DNA from 2 places in the Clostridium sp. 7_2_43FAA genome. Region 2 is predicted to be linked to the other one. Evidence: predicted binding sites of a transcription regulator. Region 2 holds the regulator's gene; the other holds the start of a gene.
What was found. The regulator CtsR, encoded in region 2, represses protease genes until heat stress. The targets are predictions, from matches to a motif close to AAGGTCAANNAAGGTCAAAT.
Positions count from the first base shown of each region.

Region 1: the regulator CtsR is predicted to act here: its motif matches at 1,697-1,716, upstream of clpB (ATP-dependent chaperone ClpB).

Region 1 is NZ_JH815222.1:226,311-229,759, forward strand. It holds gene CSBG_RS02650 (helix-turn-helix domain-containing protein) at 1-1,606, opposite strand, end outside; gene clpB (ATP-dependent chaperone ClpB) at 1,785-3,449, shown strand, end outside.
Region 2 is NZ_JH815222.1:3,214,785-3,218,233, reverse strand. It holds gene CSBG_RS16270 (4Fe-4S binding protein) at 1-99, shown strand, start outside; gene CSBG_RS16265 (MBL fold metallo-hydrolase) at 140-775, opposite strand; gene CSBG_RS16260 (CtsR family transcriptional regulator) at 935-1,390, shown strand; gene CSBG_RS16255 (ATP-dependent Clp protease ATP-binding subunit) at 1,458-3,449, shown strand, end outside.

The sequences.
Region 1 (3,449 bases), 3.0 Mb from region 2:
TAATTCCCATATCATTAACAAGACCAGGAGCACCTATAAATACTTCATTTGTCAAACTTATCTCTTTTTCTAAAACATCAAAAGCTCTTAAGAAACTTAGAGAGTTTTTATTAAAAAGAGTATTATGAATTATATATGGAAGCATGTAAGCAGTATCATAAATTTTATTTAAACTTTTATCACATATAAAGTCATTTTCAATAACATCTAAATTATATTCTTCATCTAAAAAAGATTTTAATGATTTTTTTATATCTTCAGATATAATTGGCGTAAATTGAAATTTAAATTCAGATACATCAATATAATCTATCTCTGAAAAATATTCAAAAAAACTAGTTAATACTTGCTTGTATTTATCAAAAGTAAAATTAGTATTGTCAATTAGTATAAGTGGCTTTAAACTTATATAATCTAAAAATTCTATTACACTTTTAGCTTTATTCCAATTATAAAAGTCAGCTTTAGGGAATACCCCCATATCACTATTAAACATATTTTCAAGCCTAACATAATTAAAATGAAGCTCCTCTTGAATTTCTTCAAGAATATCTTTATTATCTTCTAATAATAAATCAAAGGCATCATCTAAGTTTATAACTTCACTATAATCCTTGTTAAATTCTCCAAGGCTATCATCCATGTTTACATGAATTTTCCATAGTTTATTTTCATAATTAAATCGTTCATAATCATCTAATTCAGAAGATAAATATTCTAGAGCATCTTCAAGATTTAATATTTCTATGTTTTTAATTGCCTCTAGTTCTTTTTCAGTTAATTTATTCTTCTTTCTATATTGAAGTGGAGTACAACCATAATAATTTTTAAAGTTTTTATTTAAATATCTTACATGTGAAAATCCAACCTCATCTGATATATCCGAGATACTCAAATCACTATCCAATAAAAGTTTAACTGATTCCTCAACTCTAGTTTGATTAACTAAATCAGTGAAACTATAACCAGTTGCATATTTAATCTCATGAGATAGGTAATGAGGACTTAAAAATTCTTTTTTAGCAATTTCTTGTAAAGTAATATTACTATCATAATTATTGAATATATATTTAGATATTCTGTGATATCTAGCTAGTTGTTCAGTTTTCTCTTTTAATTCTTCTTTTTCATAAGTTAAGTAATGGAAGTTATTTATAAGATGATATAATAAATCTATTAAAATTGATTCAATTTCCTTATCATAATCATCAATCTTTTGGACAGCCTCACATAAAAGTTTAGCTAGAAAATTTCTGAGTAAATCATATTCTTCACCTTCTTGAGCTCCATCATCAGTAGAGTTTGTATAGAAAAATATATTGTTTATATCTTTATAGTATTTTTCAAAAAAGTATGGATCTATATGAAATATTAGCACTTTATTATCTTCATCACTGTAGATTCTGTGAGACTCATCAACATTTATTATTTCTAATTCCTTTTCAAGGACTTCAAAGGAATCAGTATCTATAGTAACATTAATACTTCCACGTAAGACATATAATATTTCAATTGAATTATGCCAATGTATAGGATATTCTCTTATATTTGCATAAGTTATTTTAATTGGAGTATCTGCAGGGTAACTCACATATTCTCTTCTCATAAAATCACCTCTTTTCTAATAAAAATAAGTTATAATTTAATTATAGTATATTTACAGATAAATAGAAAATTTTAAAAAAATAAAAATAAACTTTGACTTTCTTTGACTTTTGTATTATTATATGAATATAGGTTATATTAAATATGTTTAAATTAGTAAATATGAGGAGGAGTGAAGCATGAATATAGATAAAATGACATTAAGAGTACAAGAAGCATTAAATAATGCTAGCTTAGTAGCAGTTAAATATAATCATCAACAAGTAGAATTAATACATCTATTTTCCGCTTTAGTTGAGCAAGAGGATGGATTAATTCCAAATATATTAACTAAAATGGGGATAAGAGTTAAATCATTAGATGAAGATGTGAATAAAGTATTAGATAATAAGCCAAAAGTTTTAGGTGAAGGTGCTAACTCCTCTGGGGTTTATGCTACTAGGCAAATTGAAGAAGTCTTAGTTAAGGCTGAAGATATAGCTAAAAAATTTGAGGATTCTTATATAAGTGTAGAGCATTTAATGCTTGCAATAATTGAAGTAGATAAAAATGGAGAAGTTAAAAAATTATTAGATAAATATAATATAAATAAGAAGAATTTCATGGAAGTCCTAAAAGAAGTAAGAGGAAATCAAAGAGTAGAGACACAAGATCCAGAAGGAACATATGATGCATTAGGTAAATATGGAACCAATCTTACAGACCTAGCTAAAAAACATAAGCTTGATCCTGTTATAGGAAGAGATGATGAAATTAGAAGAACTATTAGAATACTTTCAAGAAGAACAAAAAATAATCCAGTATTAATTGGAGAACCAGGCGTTGGTAAGACTGCAATTGTAGAAGGATTGGCAGAAAGAATAGTTAGAGGGGATGTCCCAGAAGGATTAAAAGATAAAGTGATTTTTTCATTAGATATGGGATCACTTATTGCTGGAGCTAAATATAGAGGTGAATTTGAAGAAAGATTAAAAGCTGTATTAAAAGAAGTTCAAAGTAGCGAAGGTAGAATAATCCTATTTATAGATGAAATTCATACTATAGTTGGTGCAGGAAAAACTGATGGAGCTATGGATGCAGGTAATTTAATAAAGCCACTACTAGCAAGAGGAGAGCTTCATTGTATAGGCGCTACAACTTTTGATGAATATAGACAATATATAGAAAAGGATAAAGCACTGGAAAGAAGATTCCAGCCTGTAGTTGTAGAAGAACCTACAGTAGAAGATGCTATATCTATACTAAGAGGGTTAAAAGAAAGATTTGAAATTCATCATGGTGTAAGAATACATGATACTGCTTTAATAGCAGCAGCAAAACTATCTCATAGATATATTCAAGATAGATATTTACCAGATAAAGCTATAGATTTAATCGATGAAGCTGGTGCTATGATAAGAACAGAGATAGACTCATTACCAACAGAATTAGATAACATAAGAAGAAAGCAATTCCAATTAGAAATTGAAAAAGAGGCTTTAACTAAGGAAAGTGATGAAGGCTCTAAGAAAAAGCTAGTAGCATTAGAAAAAGAAATAGCAGAATTAAAAGCTAAAAATGATGAAATGACAGCAAAATTTGAAAAGGAAAAGGGAGCAATAGTTAAATTAAGAGATTTAAAATCTAAATTAGATGATGCAAGGGGAGATTTAGAGGCTGCTCAAAGAAATTATGACTATAACAAGGCAGCAGAAATTCAATATAGTGTAATTCCAGCATTAGAAGAAGAAATTAAACAAAAGGAAGTAGATGTAAAAGAAAACTATGAAGGAGCTCTTTTAAAAGAAGAAGTAACAGAAGAGGAAGTTTCAAAGATTCTTTCTAAGTGGACTGGAATTCCAGTT
Region 2 (3,449 bases):
AGTCAAGGAGATACTCAATTCGTTATCGATGAAGACACTTGCATAGATTGTGGAAACTGTGCAAATGTTTGTCCAGTAGGAGCTCCAGTACAAGCATAATTTTACATAAAGAACCGCTAATTATAGCGGTTCTTTATTTTTATGCAGATAATAGTATTACAGAACATCTATCTTTAAAAGATAAATCATTAGAATATATAGTATTTGTATTATAAGATAAAATATTTTTTAACGAAGATAAAAATTTATGAGGACCATCTAAATAAAAATATTCAGAAGATGTTTTAAAAAACATTGGAATTATATACTTAGGTTTTAAACTCAAGGCGAGTTTAGCAGCAGAAAATCCATCTAAACAAAAATGTCCGCCTATTGGAATGAATAAAAAATCTAAATCAGTTAGCTTATCTAATAAGTTATCATTCAACTGATGACCTAAAGAACCAAGATGACAAACTTTAAATTCATCTATGTTTAACAAATAAATTATATTTTCACCGCGTTTATATCCAGAAAGATTATCTTTAAATGTTTTATATCCCTTTAAGGTAACAAAATCATTTGAAAAAGAACAAGCTGAATTTACTATTATACAATTTTTATCAACATGCTTATTAATAATTTCATTATTATGAGTATGGCTAAATGTAATTATATTTGGATTCAAATCATATTTTTCTATATAAGGGTATATTTGTATTGGATCTAAAAGAATTCTTTTACCAGTAGAATTTTTTATTAAAAAACTTGTATTACCAATCCATTTAATTTCCATATTTGATCACCTCTCAATATATAGTTTGGATAAAAAATGCAATATCATTCGCTTTTATTTTAGAAAATAAAAGCAGTGAAATGGACATATTAAAATTTATAATATATAATAAAAGTCAAAGAAGGTCAATCAGGAAAATAAGTTTAAGAAGGTGAAAATATGGCAAGAATTTCAGATACAATAGAAAATTTTATTAAAGATATGATAAATGAAGAAAGAGAAAGACAAGTATTAATTCAAAGGAATGAATTAGCAGATAAATTTTCATGTGCACCATCGCAAATCAATTATGTGCTCACAACAAGGTTTACTTATGAAAAAGGTTATATAATAGAAAGTAAAAGAGGTGGCGGAGGGTGCATAGTAATTAAAAAAATAACATACGATGATAAGGATGAAAGACTGTTATTAATAAATACTTCAATAGGAGAAAGTATAACATATGGAGGCGCTTTATCTATACTAGATCATTTAAAAGATACTAAAAATATTACTGAAAAGGAATATGAAATAATAAAAATATCTTTAAATGATAGAACATTAGTATCTGTGGAAGACAAAAATAAATTAAGGGCTGATATGTTAAAAGGAATTATTACAGTTATATTATCGTAAAATATTTTAAGTGGCCAAGGTTTATCTGTATAGTTGTTAATTTTAGCAATAGGGTATGGAGGTATATATGATTTTTGGGAAGTTAACAGAGAGGGCACAATTAGTACTAGTAGAGGCTCAAAAAGAGTCACAATATTTTAAACATGGATATATAGGTACTGAACATATTCTTTTAGGGTTATTAAAAGAGGGTGGATATGCAAAGCAAGTATTATATATTAATGGAGCTACTATTGATAAAGTAAGAAAGCTTATAGAAGATTATCTTGGTTTTGGAGATATAGATATATCAGTAGGTGAGATGTTACTGAATCCTAGAACAAAGAGATTATTTGATGATAGCTTAGTAAAGGCAAGAATATATGATCATAATTATATAAATCCAGAGCATATTTTATTAGCTTTATTAGATGATACAGAGGGTGTAGCTTATACAATACTTTCTACCTTAAAGTTAGATTTGAAATTAATAAAGACTGATATAAGTAATTATCTATATGAGAAGGAGGTAGAGGAAATAAAAGTTGAAGAGAAGGCTAAGAAAAAAACTGTTAAAACTCCTCTATTAAGCCAATATGGAAGAAATCTAACTATGATGGCTAAGGAAGGAAAATTGGATCCAGTAGTAGGAAGGGAAAATGAAAATAGAAGAATTTTAGAGATACTGTGTAGAAGGATAAAAAATAATCCTTGTTTAATTGGAGAACCTGGAGTAGGTAAAACAGCAGTTATTGAAGGGCTAGCCCAAAGAATAATAAATGGAAATGTGCCAGAAATACTAAAGGATAAAGTAATAATTTCATTAGATTTAACTTCTATGTTAGCAGGAGCTAAATATAGAGGAGAATTTGAAGATAGATTAAAAAAAGTAATGGATGAAATAAGAAATTCTAAAGATATAATAATATTTATAGATGAAATTCATACAATTGTTGGAGCGGGTGGTGCAGAAGGTGCTATAGATGCATCAAATATTTTAAAACCTGCTTTAGCAAGAGGTGAAATAAAATGTATTGGAGCTACAACTATAGATGAATATAGAAAACATATAGAAAGGGATTCAGCTCTAGAAAGAAGATTTCAACCGGTTAGAGTTGAAGAGCCATCAAAAGAAGAGACTTTAGATATATTAAAAGGACTTAGGGAAAGATACGAAGCACATCATATGGTAAGGATAGAGGACGAAGCTTTAGAAGCAGCTGTAGAGTTATCAGATAGATATATAACAGATAGATTTATGCCGGATAAAGCTATAGATCTAATTGATGAAGCATCAGCAAAGGTAAGAATAGAAAATTTAACTTCACCACCGGATATAATGAATTTACAACTTCAATTAGAGAATAACTCTAAGGAAAAAGAAGAGGCAATAAGAAATCAAAACTTTGAAAAAGCAGCAGAGTTAAGAGATAAGGAAAGACAATTAAAAAATAAATTGAATAGTTTAAAGATAGATTTAACAAATAATGAGTGTAATAATTATATTGTTAATAGTGAACAAATTGCAAAGGTAGTATCAAGTTGGGCTAAAATTCCTTTAGAGAAATTAACAGAGCAAGAATCAGAAAAATTATTACAACTTGAAGATATACTTCATAAAAGGGTGATAGGTCAAAAGGAAGCTGTAATGGCTGTATCTAAAGCAGTAAGAAGGGCAAGAGTAGGGCTGAAGGATCCCAATAGGCCTATAGGAACATTTATATTTTGTGGACCAACAGGTGTTGGAAAAACAGAACTATCCAATGCCTTAGCAGAAGCTATGTTTGGAGATAAGAAAAATTTAATTAGAATAGATATGTCAGAGTATATGGAAAAGCATTCTGTAGCAAGGCTAATAGGAGCTCCACCTGGATATATTGGTCATGATGAAGGTGGACAGTTGACAGAAGCTGTTAGAAGAAACCCTTATTCAGTTATATTATTAGACGAAATAGAGAAGGCTCATCCCGATGTATTTAATATATTACTACAAATAATGGAGGATGGAAGACTTACAGATAGTAAGGGGAAAATTATAAACTTTAAAAATACAATAGTTATAATGACATCTAATGTAGGA